DNA from 4 places in the Pseudomonas sp. LBUM1666 genome. Region 1 is predicted to be linked to each of the others. Evidence: predicted binding sites of a transcription regulator. Region 1 holds the regulator's gene; each other region holds the start of a gene.

The links. Region 1 encodes FliA, which starts transcription of late flagellar genes. Its sites were predicted from a motif close to CTAAAGTTTNNNNNNNNNNNGCCGNTAA; they were not measured.
Region 2: the regulator FliA is predicted to act here: its motif matches at 1,503-1,530, upstream of ACA056_RS01605 (methyl-accepting chemotaxis protein).
Region 3: the regulator FliA is predicted to act here: its motif matches at 1,177-1,204, upstream of ACA056_RS03725 (methyl-accepting chemotaxis protein).
Region 4: the regulator FliA is predicted to act here: its motif matches at 2,420-2,447, upstream of motA (flagellar motor stator protein MotA).

What each region holds. Positions count from the first base shown of each region.
Region 1 covers NZ_CP166789.1:4,565,408-4,569,470, forward strand. The annotation lists gene ACA056_RS20875 (chemotaxis protein CheA) at 1-354, opposite strand, end outside; gene ACA056_RS20880 (protein phosphatase CheZ) at 392-1,180, opposite strand; gene ACA056_RS20885 (chemotaxis response regulator CheY) at 1,211-1,582, opposite strand; gene fliA (RNA polymerase sigma factor FliA) at 1,750-2,490, opposite strand; gene fleN (flagellar synthesis regulator FleN) at 2,487-3,317, opposite strand; gene flhF (flagellar biosynthesis GTPase FlhF) at 3,434-4,063, opposite strand, start outside.
Region 2 covers NZ_CP166789.1:351,879-355,941, reverse strand. The annotation lists gene ACA056_RS01620 (formimidoylglutamate deiminase) at 1-345, shown strand, start outside; gene ACA056_RS01615 (lipocalin family protein) at 467-1,036, opposite strand; gene ACA056_RS01610 (lipoprotein) at 1,068-1,322, opposite strand; gene ACA056_RS01605 (methyl-accepting chemotaxis protein) at 1,607-3,499, shown strand; gene ACA056_RS01600 (DUF924 family protein) at 3,616-4,063, opposite strand, start outside.
Region 3 covers NZ_CP166789.1:848,283-852,345, forward strand. The annotation lists gene ampD (1,6-anhydro-N-acetylmuramyl-L-alanine amidase AmpD) at 1-164, shown strand, start outside; gene ampE (regulatory signaling modulator protein AmpE) at 161-997, shown strand; gene ACA056_RS03725 (methyl-accepting chemotaxis protein) at 1,293-3,323, shown strand; gene ACA056_RS03730 (TatD family hydrolase) at 3,452-4,063, opposite strand, start outside.
Region 4 covers NZ_CP166789.1:546,495-550,557, reverse strand. The annotation lists gene motB (flagellar motor protein MotB) at 453-1,496, opposite strand; gene motA (flagellar motor stator protein MotA) at 1,500-2,351, opposite strand; gene ACA056_RS02400 (HDOD domain-containing protein) at 2,518-4,056, shown strand.

The sequences.
Region 1 (4,063 bases):
TTCTGGCGTGGCAGCCGTGATCGGGCTGCGCTCGCGGACTTCGGTAAACATGCCGTTCACCGCATCCAGCGCTTCGAGAACCACGTCCATCAGTTCCGAGTCGACGCGACGTTCACCCTTGCGCAGGATGTCGAACACGTTCTCGGCGATGTGACAGCACTCCACCAGCTCGTTGAGCTGGAGGAAGCCGGCGCCTCCTTTTACAGTGTGAAAACCGCGAAAAATTGCATTGAGCAAGTCCGCATCATCGGGTCGGCTTTCAAGCTCGACCAGCTGTTCGGACAGTTGCTCTAGAATCTCGCCGGCCTCAACCAGGAAATCCTGAAGGATCTCTTCATCGGCGCCGAAGCTCATTAAGGGGGTGCTCCTAAAGGTCTAAAAACCTAAAAACCTAAAATCCAAGACTGGATAGCAAATCGTCCACATCGTCCTGACCGGACACAACGTCTTCTCTTTTATCGGCATGAATCTGCGGACCTTCACCCTGAGAGAGATGTTTTTGCGGATCTTTTTCTGCCAGCATCGCTTCACGGTCATGTTCGATGCCCGCAAAGCGGTCCACCTGACTGGCCATAAGCACGAGCTTGAGCAGGTTGCTTTCAACTTCGGTGACCAATTGGGTCACACGCTTGATCACCTGACCGGTGAGGTCCTGGTAATCCTGAGCGAGCAGAATGTCGTTGAGGTTGCTCGACACAACGCGATTGTCTTCGCTGCTGCGTGTCAGGAAACCGTCGACTCGCCGGGCCAGTTCGCGGAACTCTTCAGCCCCGACTTCGCGACGCATGAACCGTCCCCAATCGGTGCTCAAGGCCTGGGCTTCGTTGCTCAGGCCGTTGACCAGCGGCGTGGCGTTTTCCACCAGGTCCATGGTGCGGTTGGCAGCAGCCTCGGTCAGCTTGACCACATAACCCAGACGCTCGGTGGCATCCGTGATCTGCGAGACTTCCTCCGCTTGCGGCATGTGCGGGTCAATCTGGAAATTGACGATCGCGCTATGCAGCTCGCGGGTGAGCTTGCCCACTTCCTGATACAGGCCACGGTCACGGGTCTGATTGAGCTCATGGATCAGTTGCACAGCGTCGCCGAACCTGCCTTTTTCAAGGCTTTCGACCAGTTCGACCGCGTGTTTTTTCAGAGTCGATTCGAAATCGCCCTGTGAAGACTCGTTATGCTCCATAGCTCCCCCGTGGCGCAGTGGCTTCGCACATCAACCGATGCGTTCGAAAATCTTCTCGATTTTTTCTTTTAACGCCTGGGCCGTGAAGGGCTTGACCACATAGCCGTTAACACCGGCCTGGGCTGCCTCGATGATCTGCTCGCGCTTGGCTTCAGCGGTCACCATCAGCACCGGCAGGTGCTTGAGCTTTTCATCGGCACGCACGTGGCGCAGCAGGTCGATACCGGTCATGCCAGGCATGTTCCAGTCTGTTACCAGAAAGTCGATGCTGCCGCTGTTGAGAACCGGAATGGCGGTAGTGCCATCGTCGGCCTCGACCGTGTTGGTGAACCCAAGGTCACGCAACAGGTTTTTAATGATCCGCCGCATCGTTGAGAAGTCATCAACGATGAGGATTTTCATGTTCTTGTCCAATTCGACCTCCAAGCAGTCTTAAACGCGCCCAGCACCTGGACGCGCCATTTCAATCAATCCGGCAAAGCACTCAATGACTGTCTGGAGCACAACAGATCGGGACCGGTAAGGTTCAACACCCCACCAGCCGCGTTCGCAGTGTCCCCACACTGCCTTCAGCGCGCTCGCCACTCCCCCAAACGCCCCCGCAAACGGGCCGCGCACTGGCTGTGTAACTGGCTGACCCGAGATTCGCTGACCCCCAGGACCTCACCGATTTCCTTGAGATTCAACTCTTCGTCGTAGTACAGCGCCAACACCAGTCGCTCACGCTCCGGCAAATTGGCAATCGCGTCCGCCAGCGCCGCCTGGAAGCGTTCATCTTCCAGATCGCGTGACGGCTCGAGATGAGCACTGGCGCCATCCTCGTGCAGCCCTTCGTGTTCGCCGTCCTGCAACAGATCGTCGAAACTGAATAACCGGCTGCCCAGGGTGTCGTTCAAAATCCCGTAATAATCGTCGAGACTCAATTGGAGTTCGGCCGCAACCTCGTGATCTTTAGCGTCACGACCGGTTTTAGCTTCAATCGAGCGAATCGCGTCGCTGACCATCCGGGTATTGCGGTGGACCGAACGTGGCGCCCAGTCCCCCTTGCGTACTTCATCGAGCATCGCGCCGCGGATTCGAATGCCCGCGTACGTCTCGAAACTCGCGCCTTTGCTGGCGTCGTATTTGGTCGACACTTCAAGCAGGCCGATCATCCCGGCTTGGATCAGGTCTTCGACCTGGACACTGGCTGGCAGACGCGCCAGCAAGTGGTAGGCAATGCGTTTAACCAGTGGCGCGTAACGCTCGATCAGCTCGTACTGCGCGTCACGTGCCGACTTCTTGTAGAGGTTATAGCCACCGGCTGTCATAGCACAGGTCCTGCGGTTTGTTGCACGAGGCGCTCGACGAAAAACTCCAGGTGCCCACGCGGGTTGGCAGGTAGCGGCCAGGTATCGACCTTCTGTGCAATGGCCTTGAACGCCAGTGAGCACTTGGACCGCGGGAAGGCTTCGTAAACGGCGCGCTGCTTCTGCACAGCCTTGCGCACGCTTTCGTCGTAAGGCACCGCGCCGACGTATTGTAAGGCGACGTCAAGGAAGCGATCCGTGACCTTGGTCAACTTGGCGAATAGGTTGCGCCCTTCCTGCGGACTCTGGGCCATGTTGGCCAGGACGCGGAAGCGGTTCATGCCGTAATCGCGGTTCAGCAGTTTGATCAGTGCGTAGGCGTCGGTAATCGAGGTCGGTTCGTCGCAGACCACCAGCAAGACTTCTTGCGCTGCGCGAACGAAACTGACGACCGATTCACCAATGCCCGCCGCGGTGTCGATCACCAGCACGTCGAGGTTGTCACCGATATCGCTGAACGCCTGGATCAGGCCGGCGTGTTGCGCCGGGCTCAAATGAACCATGCTCTGTGTGCCGGACGCGGCCGGGACGATGCGAATGCCGCCAGGGCCCTGCAACAGTACGTCGCGCAGCTCGCAGCGGCCTTCGATCACGTCGGCCAAAGTTCGTTTGGGTGTCAGTCCCAGCAGGACGTCGACGTTCGCCAGCCCCAGATCGGCGTCCAACAGCATGACGCGTCGACCGAGCTCTGCTAGAGCCAGGGACAAGTTCACTGACACGTTAGTCTTCCCGACGCCACCTTTGCCGCCGGTCACCGCGATCACCTGTACGGGATGCATGCTGCCCATGAATTTTCTTTACCTTGTCTTACTTAGACGGAGGCCACATTACTGGCTGCGCGTTCACTAACTGAACAATGCATGGCAGACCATCGATGTAGGTACAAAAACTGTTCATTAATACCTCAGCCGACCTGCTTGGTCGGGCTGTGGTAAATATCAGCGAACATGTCGGCCATGGCTTCTTCGCTGGGTTCTTCTTGCATTTGCACGCTGACGGCGCGACTGACCAACTGATGACGACGCGGTAGATGCAAATCATCCGGAATCCGCGGGCCATCGGTCAGGTAGGCCACCGGCAATTCATGACTGATGGCCAAGCTCAACACCTCGCCCAGACTTGCCGTTTCATCCAGTTTAGTCAGGATGCAGCCAGCGAGCCCACAACGCTTGTAACTGTGATAAGCGGCCGTTAGAACCTGTTTCTGGCTGGTGGTTGCCAAAACCAGATAATTTTTCGATTTGATGCCACGACCGGCCAGGCTTTCGAGCTGCATGCGCAGTGCCGGATCGCTGGCCTGAAGGCCCGCGGTATCGATCAGCACCACGCGTTTGCGCAGCAAAGGCTCCATCGCCTGCACCAGCGATTGGCCCGGATCGACATGCGTCACCGACACATTGAGAATCCGGCCCAACGTCTTGAGTTGTTCCTGAGCACCAATGCGGTAGCTGTCCATGCTCACCAACGCGATATTCTGCGCGCCGTACTTGAGCACGTAACGGGCGGCGAGTTTGGCCAGGGTGGTGGTCTTGCC
Region 2 (4,063 bases), 2.1 Mb from region 1:
CTGCGCGACCAACGACGTAATCGTTTGTATGGCGCGGATCAGCCGATGGTTGGCCGCACGCTGTACGACGCGGCACTGGATGGTGGCGCTCAGGCGCTGGGTCAGTCGATTGGTGCGCTAGAAGTTGGCAAACGTGCGGATTGGCTGGTGCTGGATGGCAACGATCCGTACCTGGCGACGGCCAGTGGCGACGGGATTCTGAATCGTTGGCTGTTTGCCGGTGGTGATCGCCAGGTGCGGGATGTGCTGGTGAATGGCCAGTGGGTCGTGCGTGACGGGCGTCATGCCGGCGAAGAAGAAAGTAACCGCGCGTTCACCCAGGTCCTGCGCGATCTGCTGGGCTGACACCAAACAAAAATGTGGGAGCGGGCTTGCTCGCGAAGAGGCCATCACATTCAACATATTCGTTGACTGTTAAGCCGCCTTCGCGAGCAAGCCCGCTCCCACATTTGTTTTTCGCTAGCCGTTAGTTCGAGGTCTTGGCCATCTGCGTGTCTGTCGCGCGCCAGATCAGCCGCGTAGTGTCGTAACCCTGCTGACGTGCCTTGCTCAGCAGTTCTTCACGCGCTACGCCATTGACCGTCGGGGTCCGGGACAGCAGCCACAGATGCTTGCGGCTTGGATCGCCAACAATGGCGGTCTTGTAGTCATCGCTGACGTACAACACCCAGTACTCTCCCTTCGCCACACCCGGTATCAGCCGCGAAAACCAGGTATCAAACTCGACCCACAGCTTGTCGGTTTTGCCCGGCTCCTGTGGCCAGGCCACGCCTTTGGCCTCTTCCCATTGCCAGTCTGCCGTCAGGCAGCGATTGAGCACCAACACCTTGCCGTCAGGCTTGAGCGTGTAATGGGCTTCGGATTGCGCGCAGTTGCGCTGGAAATACATCGGCAGACGAGCCAACTCGTACCAGGTCCCTTGGTACTTCTTGAGATTGACGCTATTGGCGGTTTTCGGTGCCAACGGATCTACGCCAGACGTGGCGCAGCCGGCCAATACCAGGCCGGCTAAAAGGACTATCAGTAACCGCTTCATTGTTTTTCTCCCGTGGGCGTATAACCCCGGATTACTTCAGGCCTTGGCCGGAAAACATCAGCACTTTGTCACCGGCGTACTGCACGCTGATAAAGCTGTTCTTGTCGCCCCAGGTGCAACTGGACATGCCGAGCGCGCCCGAGCAATCGGCGGGTTTGCCCAGCAAGGTTTCTACTTCGGCCTTGGGCATGCCTGACGACAGCTTCGAGTAATTTTCCTGATTAACCTTGCTGCACGCGGCCAACAACACGCAGAACGAAAGCAGGGCGATAGAACGCAGCGACATTGTGTAGCTCCTGGGACGAAGGGGAATGGCATGGCTGCCAAGCAGAAGCTTAGAAGAGAAAACCCCTTTCTGGTTCCCTGATCGACTGGCTATTTATTAGGCCGCTCGTCTACCTTTTTTCGAAAAATCAGCCACTTTCTTTCTCTATTGAGTATTTCGTCGATTTTCGCAAAAAGCCGCCTAATCTTTGGCGCCGGTCAGTCGACATAAAAGCAGCGCAAAGCCCACGACTGTGGCAAATTGACGCCCCTTTGTTGACCAGCCTCTCCGCGGTAGCTCATTTAATGACCAAAAACATGAAGTTCAGCCACAAGATCTTGTTGGCTGCCGCCCTCGTGGTGGCCGTTGCATTCGCTTGTTTCATCCTCTTCAACGACTACCGCCAGCGGCAAACCCTGCGCAGCAGTACCGAATCCTCGATGCAGGAACTCGGCAGCCTGACCACCAGCAACATCCAGACCTGGCTGGAAAGCCGCATTCAGTTGCTGCAATCGCTGTCCCAGCAGATCGCCGTGGACGGCAGCGCCCTGGCCAACCTCAAGCGCGCCATCGACCTGCCGGCCTACACCAGTAATTTTCAGCTGAGCTACTTCGGTGGCACCGACGGCGTGATGTTCTCGGTCCCGGCCGGCAATCGTGCCGCGGATTACGACCCCCGTGCCCGTGGCTGGTACAAGGCGGCCAACGGTGCGCAACAGACCATCGTCACCGAACCTTATATCGCCGCGTCGTCGGGTAAACTGGTGATCACCGTTGCCACGCCGGTGAAACATCAGAATCAAATGATCGGCGTCGCTGGCGCAGACATTGACCTGTCCAGCGTCAGCGCGATCATCAACTCGCTGAACTTCGGCGGCCATGGCCATGCGTTTATCGTCAGCGCCGACGGCAAGATCCTGATCCACCCGGACAGCAAACTGGTGCTCAAGAGCCTGACCGACGCCTACCCGAACGGCGCGCCGAAAGTCAGCCCGGGCATGAAAGAAGTCGAACTCGACGGCAAGACTCAATTCATCTCCTTTACCCACGTCAACGGTGTGCCCTCGGCAGACTGGTACGTCGCGCTGGTGCTGGATCAGGACACCGCGTTCTCGATGCTCAGCGAATTCCGCACCTCGGCGATCATCGCCATGGTCATTGCCGTGGTGATCATCATCGCGTTTCTGGGCATGTTGATCAGCTTCCTGATGCAGCCGCTGTTGACCATGGGCCGCGCCATGCATGACATCGCCGAAGGCGAAGGTGACTTGACCAAACGCCTGACCATTCACGGCCAGGACGAATTCGGTGCGCTGGGCACCTCGTTCAACCGTTTTGTGGAGCGTATTCACACCTCGATTCGCGAAGTGTCCTCGGCCACCGGCCAGGTCAACGAAGTCGCCTTGCGTGTGGTTGCTGCGTCGAACTCGTCGATGTTCAACTCCGACCAGCAAGCCTCGCGCACCAGCAGCGTCGCCGCCGCCATCAACGAACTGGGTGCCGCCGCCCAGGAAATCGCCCAGAACGCCGCCCTCGCCTCTCAGCATTCGAGCGATGCTCGCGCATTGGCCGAGGACGGCCAGCAAGTCGTCGATAAAACCATCGCGGCGATGCAGCAGCTCTCGGCGAAGATCAGCGATTCGTGCGGCAACATCGAAACGCTCAACAGCAACACCGTAAACATCGGGCAGATTCTGGAAGTGATCACCAGCATCTCCCAGCAGACCAACCTGCTGGCACTCAACGCCGCCATCGAAGCGGCCCGTGCCGGTGAAGCCGGTCGCGGTTTTGCCGTGGTAGCGGACGAGGTGCGTAACCTCGCGCACCGTACTCAGGATTCGGCGCAACAAGTGCAGAAGATGATCGAGGAACTGCAAGTCGGCGCCCGGGAAGCCGTGATCACCATGACCGACAGCCAGCGCCAAAGCGAAAGCAGCGTCGGCATCGCCAACCAGGCTGGTGAACGTCTGGGCAGCGTGACTCAGCGGATCGGTGAGATCGACGGGATGAACCAGTCGGTGGCCACTGCGACAGAAGAGCAAACGGCTGTGGTGGAGTCGATCAACGTCGACATCACCGAGATCAACACGCTGAATCAGGAAGGTGTGGAGAACTTGCAGTCGACGTTGCGTGCGTGTTCAGACCTTGAGCAGCAGGCGGCGCGGTTGAAGCAATTGGTCGGCAGCTTCCGGATTTAAGCTGCTTTCACTGGCCCCATCGCCAGCAGGCTGGCTCCCACAGGGGATTGTGAACGACACAAACCAAATGTGGGAGCCAGCCTGCTGGCGATGACGGCATCAGCCGCAAGGAAAATCTAAAACCGAGACCCAGGCCCAGAAAGAAACGTCAACTCCTGCGCCGTAGACTCCCGCCCCAACACCGCATTGCGATGCGGAAACCGCCCAAACCGCGCAATCACTTTCTGATGCCGCTCGGCATAATCCAGGTTATCGGCAAACACCGCCCGATCAGCCTCAGGCTGCTGCGCCACCAGCTCGATAAACCGCGAAACCGCTTCGTTCTGCACCGCCAGATTCTCGCAATGCTCAAACACCAGGTAGATGAACACCCGCTGGATCGGCCGCAACTGCCGATCAAAATCCGCAGCAATGCCTTGCGCCACCAGTGCCTGAGCCCTGAGATCGCCTGAAAAGGATTTGGGAGTGTCGCGAAAGATCATGCGCGGGAGTTGATCGAGCAGCAGCACCAGGGCCAGCCAACCTTCGGGGCGTTGCGCCCACTCGGTCAATCCGCCGGCCAGT
Region 3 (4,063 bases), 2.6 Mb from region 1:
CGTTGACGACCCTGACCCGGCAGCTGCAAAGCGCGTTCACGGCCATCACCGCACAGCGCATTTGCGGGCATAGCGACATCGCACCCGGGCGTAAAACCGATCCTGGGCCTGCGTTCGACTGGGCACGCTATCGCGCCGCCCTGGCTAAAGAGGAACAACAATGAGTTTTCTGGTGTTGCTGTTGGCGGTCTGGATCGAGAAGTTCTCGGCCCTGCGTCATCGGATTCAGCGCGATGGTGGATGGGTTCGTGAGCTGAACAAGCTTGAGGTCAGTCCGCGTCTGGCGAAAAGTCCGTGGCTGATCCTGGTCATACTGGTGTTGTTGCCAGTGGCACTGCTGGGTTTGCTGCTGCTGGTACTGGACCCGGTGGCTTACGGTCTGCTGGCGTTGCCGGTGCATCTGCTGGTGGTGATTTACAGTCTCGGCCGCGGTGATCTGCTGGCCGGTCTCGGGCCGTTTCGCGATGCCTGGCGCCGGGAAGACCTGCAAGCGGCCGCTCATGTAGCGGACCGCGATGTGGGTATCTGCGCCGATAGCGGCGAACAACTGCTGGAACGGGTCGAAGGGCATCTGCTGTGGGAGGCTTATCAGAGCTTTTTCGCGGTGATTTTCTGGTATTTCCTGCTGGGTCCGGTCGCAGCCCTGAGCTATCGACTGCTGGCCCTGGCCGAAGAACACGGGCAGAACCCGGCCGTGGTCCTGCGCGCAGCACAACTGCGTCACGCGTTCGACTGGGTGCCGGTGCGCTTGTTGGCGGCGAGTTTTGCGTTGGTCGGCAACTTTGTCGCGGTCGGCCGAGTGATGCTGCACGAACTGCTGAACTGGAACATCAGCGCCGCGCAATTGATCGAGAAGGTCGGGCTGGTGGCCGGTGAAATTCCAGCGCCGGTGGTCGGGCCCGACGGCATCAACAGCCTCGACCGGATCTGGGAACTGCTGCTGCGCGCGGCGGTGCTCTGGTACGCAGGTTTTGCGTTGTGGACAGTCCTTCCTTAGCTCTGAAGTGGACTCCATTGTGGCGAGGGGGCTTGCCCCCGTTGGGTCGCGAAGCGGCCCCCAGCGTTCGTTCATACAGACCGAGTTCTCTGGATTTACGACTGCTTCGCAGCCGAACGGGGGCAAGCCCCCTCGCCACAGGGATATCAATCGTCCCAAGTGCGCATCCCTCCGTTAACCTTAAGTTACAAAACCTCCCGCCGATTTAAGCTATACAGAGACAGCGCCGAATAGTGGCTATCTGCTGTCGACCCGCGCCTGCCAATAAAAATAAGAAATCAAAGGGAGACTTCCAGTGAAGAGCTTGCTCTATCCCGCCGTCGCGCTGATGAATCGCCTGAGCTTTGGCATGAAGTTCAGCTTGATCAGCGTGCTGTTCCTTGTGCCGATGCTGGTGACTAACTTCTATCTGGTGCGCGATTCTTATCGAGAATTCCAGGGCACACGGGTCGAGCTGCAGAGCCTTGATCTACTGGGCAGCAGCCTGACGTTACGGCGCGATCTGGAAACCCTGAACAACCTGGTGCAGATCAACGTCACCCTCGGTCAGTCCGGCAAGGCCGGCAATGTCGAGTCGCAGATCACTACCCTGGGGCAAAGTGTGCTGACCCGTTTGCAAGGGCTGACGGCGATGACCGCTGACCCGGAGCAGATCACGGTTTTCGATGCTAAACGCGATGAAATGATCGCCGCGTTCAAGGCCCAGCAAGCGGAAAACTCCCTGCAAAGCAAAAGCGCGATGATCGGCAAGTTGCTCGGCAACGCGCAGATTTTCAGCCAGATCATCGCCAGTCAGGCCGGCCTCAGCCGCGACACTCAGAGCGACATGCGCCAACTGAGCGAACTCATCACCAATGTCACGCCGCCCGTGACCCAGCTTCTGGGTGAAGGTCGGGCGATGGGCTCTTTTTCGCTGGGGCAGGGTTTTCTCAACTCGGCATCGAGTACCCGTTTTGATGAGTTGCTGGCGCAGATCGAAAAACTGCAGGCCGAATATGCCCTGAAGTTGCAGGACGCGCTGGGCTCAAGCAAAGCGGCTCGGGAAACCCTGGCCGCTCAGGCCGATAGCAGCAAGGCGTCGTTGAAAAAGGCCAGTGAACTGTTCGAAGAGCAGGTGGTGATGGCCGACACGCTGGATGCGCCGTGGCAGGGCTTTTACGATCAGGTCACGGGCCTGATGGACCAGACCTACCAACTCAATGAAGCCACCTTGGAGTTTCTCGACACCCAACTGCAACAGCGACTGGAGCAGAACCGCACCCATATGGTCTTGCAGGCCGTGGCGCTGTCGGTGGTGTTTGTGTTGATTTTTTACCTCTATGGCGGCTTCTACGCCTCGACCCGCACCACCCTCAAGCGTCTTGGCGCGGTGATGGATAAGGTCGCGGCCGGCGACATGACGGTGACCTTCAGCGCCAACAGCCGCGATGAACTGGGCGAGTTGGGCGAGGTGTTCAACGGCACCGTGAAGAAAATCCACGACCTGATCGAGCGGGTCGGCCAGACCGTCAGTGAGGTCGAGCGCCAGGCCGGGCAGGTGGAGAACGTTTCCGCTCAAAGCAACCAGGCGGTGGCGGGACAGCGCACGCAGATCGAGCAGGTCGCCACGGCCATGAACCAGATGTCGGCCACGTCCCTTGAGGTAGCACGCAGTGCCGCGGCAGCGGTCAGCAGCGCCCATAGCGTCAACGACGAGACCATCAGCGGGCGCGGGCTGGTGGCGTCTCAGCAAGGCAGCATCGCAGCCCTTGCCACTGAGATCGATCAGTCGGTGCTGGTGATCAATCAATTGGCCAGCGACAGCCAGTCCATCAGTCGCGTGCTGGAGGTGATCAAGAGCATCGCCGAACAGACCAACCTTCTGGCCCTCAACGCCGCCATTGAAGCCGCTCGGGCCGGTGAACAGGGGCGTGGTTTTGCGGTGGTGGCGGACGAGGTCCGGACACTGGCCAAGCGCACTCAGCAATCGACCGAGGAAATCGAGCAGATGATCGCCAAGCTGCACAGCGGTGTCGGCGCTGCTGTGAAGGCGATGGGTACCAGTCATCAGATGGCCAACGGCACGGTGGGGCAGTCGGAAAAGGTTCAGCAAGCGCTGGAAAACATCCTCGGTGCCGTCGGCATGATCGTCGATCAGAACCAGCAAATCGCCGCCGCGGTAGAGCAGCAGACCGCCGTAGCCCATGACATCGACCAGAATATTGTCGAGATCAACCGCGCCGGTGAGCGTACCGCCGAAGGTGCACACCAGACCGAGGACGCCAGTCGCGCGTTGTCGGCTCAGGTGGTGGAGTTGAAGCAGCTGATCAGCGCGTTCCGGGTTTAAAGCCTGGAACCGGTTCCCCTGTGGGAGCGAGCTTGCTCGCGATGGCTGCCTGGCAGTCGATATTGATGTCGCCTGACACACCGCTATCGCGAGCAAGCTCGCTCCCACAGGGGATGTGCGGCGATTGACTACCAGTTGAACAGCTCACAAGCATTGGCAGTGCTGGCGGCGGCCAATTGCTCAGGGCTGATCGCCATGATCCCGGCCAGTGCCGAGCAGATCGCCGGCAGATGCGCCGGGCTGTTGCGTTGGCCGGGGAACATGGCGGGCGCCATGTCCGGGGAATCGGTTTCCAGTACCACCGATTCAAGCGGCAATTCGGCCAGCACACGATGCATGCGCAGGGCCTGAGGCCAGGTCGCGGCACCGCCCAGGCCCAGTTTGAAACCGAGCTTGATGTACTCGCGAGCCTCTTCCTTGCTGCCGGCGAAGGCATGAATGATCCCCGCGCGTTTCAACTTCAACCGTTTGAGCGTGGCAATCACCGCCGCATGACTGCGTCGCACATGAATCAGCGCTGGCAGATTGAAGTCAGCCGCCAGTTGCAGCTGCGCATCGAACAGTACCTGTTGACGTTCACGGTCCAGGGTTTCGATAAAGTAATCCAGACCGATCTCGCCCACCGCGCACAACTGTCGATGACCCGCCAACCGAGTCAGCCAATCACCCAGGTCGTGTAAATCTTCAGGGCGATGATCATCCAGATACACCGGATGCAAACCGAACGCCGCATACAGGTC
Region 4 (4,063 bases), 2.3 Mb from region 1:
ACAGTCAGGTCGGCTATTAGGCCGCCTCGGGATGCTGTTGCGGTGCACGCCCCCTCGAGAGGCCGAGTGGAGGTTCTGCGTAGTGGGCAACCCGGCATGGATGCCGGGTTAGCCGCCCCCGGCCATGGATGGCCGATGGCGGCGGGCCCACGGAGCAGGACCGGAGCGAGGGAATGGCGAGCCTAGGCGAGACACCGAACGTCAGGGGCAAGAGCCCTTTGGTTACTTTGGGGCTTTTCCAAAGTGACCCGCTGTAAGAGCGGAACCATAAGCGGCCGTTACCGCAGAAATGGATATGTACACCGCCCTCAAACTCCCGTCGCCTGACACAAAGCCTTCGCGAGCAGGCTCGCTCCCACAGGGACAGTGCCCAGGCTGAAAATGCAGTGGCTTTCAAGCCAGTGAAAGCCGCACAAAAAAGCCGACATTTCTGTCGGCTTGATTGTTGTGGCTCACTTCTTCGCCGGATCCGCCGGTTTAGCCGGCTCACCCGGTTTCGGCGCCGGATCATCAAACAGATTCAAACGCTCCCGAAGCTCATGCGCCGGCAACGGCTCTTTATCCGCCGGCAACGCATTCGGATCGGCGGGCACTTCGCCCGGGCCGCCCTGCCCTTGCGTCGGCGTTGGCTCTGGAGCCGGCTCCGCGCCTTGCGACCCTTCGATGGCGCGCTGGGCTTTCTTGGTCAGCACCACGATGTCGATACGGCGATTGACCGGATTGAACGGGGTCTCGCGATCGAACAGTGCTGACGAGGCATAACCGACGACCCGCGCCACCTGAGTATCCGGATAGCTGCCAGCGATCAGCGCACGACGTGCCGCGTTGGCACGGTTGGCCGAGAGCTCCCAGTTACCGAAATCACCCGTGCCCGAATACGGCTTGGCATCGGTGTGACCGCTGATGCTGATCTTGTTCGGCACCGCTTTGATGGTGTCAGCCATGGCCAGCAGGATGTCTTCGAAGTACGGCTTCAGGCGGGCACTGCCGGAGTCGAACATCGGCCGGTTTTCGGCGTCCACGATCTGGATGCGCAAACCGTCCGGCGTGATTTCGAACAGGATCTGGTCTTTGAATTTCTTGAGTTGCGGATTCTCTTCGACCTTGTTCTGCAGTTCTTGCAGCAACAGCTCGAGACGTTCCTTCTCGACCTGCTCGGCCATGCCTTCAACCTGCTCGGCGTCGATGGTCACCTTGTCTGGCTGCGGCTGGGATTTCACCTCGGGGTTGAGGGTGTTCTCCGGCGCCAGGGTCGGTGAGCCGCCCAGGTCGATGATGTACGGCGTGCCGCTTTCGGAAAAGCCGACCGGGTCCTTGAAGTAACCGGCGATGGCGATCTTCTGTTCCGGTGTTGCGGTGGACAGCAGCCACAGCACTAGGAAGAACGCCATCATCGCCGTCGCGAAGTCCGCGAAGGCGATTTTCCAGGCGCCCCCGTGATGCCCGCCGGCGATGCGCTTGACGCGCTTGATGATTATCGGCTGGTTATTTTCCATGACTTAGCGACCGCGAACCGCTTGTTCCAGCTCAGCGAAGCTAGGACGGTGCGCCGGGTACAGAACCTTGCGACCGAACTCTACCGCCAGCGATGGCGGCATGCCGGAGGCCGAAGCGACCAGCGAGGCCTTGATGGCTTCGTAGACGTTCAGTTCTTCCTTGGCATCGTGGCCCAGGGACGTGGCCAATGGGCCGAAGAAGCCATATGCCGCGAGAATACCGAAGAAGGTACCGACCAGGGCTGCACCCACGTGCAGACCGATGGATTTCTGGTCGCCTTCGCCCAGGGAAGCCATAGTCACCACGATACCCAGTACCGCCGCAACGATACCGAAACCCGGCATGGCGTCGGCAATGCCGTTCACCGCGTGGGCAGGGTGTTCCAGGTCTTCCTTGAGGCTGTAGAGTTCCATGTCGAACAGGCCTTCCAACTCATGGGGAGCCATGTTGCCGGAGGACATGATGCGCAGGTAATCACAGATGAACGCGGTCATGCGTTCGTCTTTAAGCACGGTCGGGTACTTGGCGAAGATCGGGCTTGCGGCGGCGTCTTCGATGTCGCCCTCGATGGCCATCATGCCTTCGCGGCGGCTCTTGTTGAGGATCTCGTAGATCAGGCCCAGCACTTCCAGATAGAACGTGTGGTTGAAACGCGAACTGAACATGCTCAAGGATTTCTTGAGCACGTGCATGGTCATGTAACCGGGGTTGGCCTGCAGAAATGCACCGAGTGCCGCACCACCAATAATCATCACCTCGAAGGGCTGAATCAGGGCGGCAATTTTGCCGTGGGAGAGCACGTATCCGCCGAGCACGCTCGCGAATACGACGATGATGCCGATTAATTTAGCCATAGGTAGGAGAGCACTTACTGAGTCGGGTTCAAGGTCATATTCGGAAGTTAAAAAATCTCTTCTTCTACTTATCGGCAAAACTGCGCCAGACTATAGCCAGTTCAGGCGAAAAGCCAATTTGGCCCGCTCCGGGCATAGGTAATGCAGACGATGATCGCGTCCAACCATGGCTAACGAAACAAACGTTCCAACTCCAAAACCAACCACTCTCGAAGGCTGGGTCAAGCTTCTCGATGGCGTGCGCTTGCCCGTTCCGCAAGCCAGTCATGACCGTGTCTGCAAGGCCATCGCCAACAGTCGCAGCTCTTTGCGCGATATTGCCGAACTGATACAGGACAGCCCGGCGCTGGCCTTGAGCGTGATTCGCGAAGCCAATCGCCACACCCATGGCAGCATGACCGAGCCTGCGGAAAACCTTGAGGTAGCGATCAATCGCCTCGGTTTGAAGCGCACAGAAGAACTGCTCGCCCGCCTGCCCGCCGAACCTCAGTTAGAAATTCCGGTGGCCCTGCGTCAGCTGCAGCTGATCAGCCAGCACGCGACCCAACAGGCCAACGGTTTTTTCGCCAGTCGCCTGGCGCGGCTGTGGCAGGACATCCACTGGGGCAGCCTGCTGTTTCTCTCGCCGCTCTGGCCGATGGCATTGACTCATCCGCAACTGCTCGAAGAGTGGGAACTGCGGGTCATGCATAAAGGCGAGTCGGCGCACAAAGTCGAGAAACAATTATTCGGCGCACGCCTGCTGGAAATCTGCCTGGCGCTCGTGGACATCTGGCGCCTGCCGATCTGGGTGCAGCAGGGTTATCGGCTACTGCTAAACGAGCAGCGTGAGCTGGTGAAAGTGCTTCGCATCGCTCGCGACAGCGATCATCCATTGCGCCAACAGAACCGCCTCGATGACGATCCGACCCTGCGACGCTGGCTCAATCAGCCGGCCAATACGGTGCTGTTGGCCAACGGTCTGGCGCTGTCGGCACAACAGGCCTGGGACAGTCCGCACAGTGAACGCTGGCAGTACCTGACCAGCCTTTACCTGCAAATGCCAATGGATGAAGTGCAGCAGCAGTTGCACCAACAGGCCGCCAACAGCGCCCGCCATCACGCCATGCCGGACCTCTGGCACCCGGCCACTTCACTGATCTGGCCGTGGGGCACGAACCGTGTCCATGCCGGTTTGCTGCCGGCCCCGGCACCGACGGCCGAAGACCTGGCGAAATGGCGCAGACAGTGTGCCGAGTTGCTGGTCGAGCCCAGCCGTTTCACCAATGCCATGCACTTGACCACGTCTGCCCGGGACGCTTTGGTCGCGTGCGGCATGCGTCGGGTGATGATCCTGATGGCCGACCGCACTCACGCCAATCTGCGGGTACACCAGACGGCCGGGCTGGCAAAAGAAGTGGCCGGCCTGAACTTCGTCGTCAGCCAGAGCACCGTGCTGCAACGCCTGCTCTCGCAACAAGCCCAGGTACGCCTGACGCCGGCGAACAACGCACAATTCTCGGCCATGCTGCCGGCCAGCCTGCGTTCACAGTTCGGCGGTGAACACCTGCTGCTACGCTCACTGGTCAATAACGGTCGGGTCATCATGATTGTGGTGGCGGATCAGGGCGGCGGGCCGTTCTCTGAAATCACCGCGCAAGCCTTCGGCAAAACCGCGCAGTGCATCGAAAAGGCACTGCACAGCTTTAGCCACCGCGGCCAATGACGCTGCG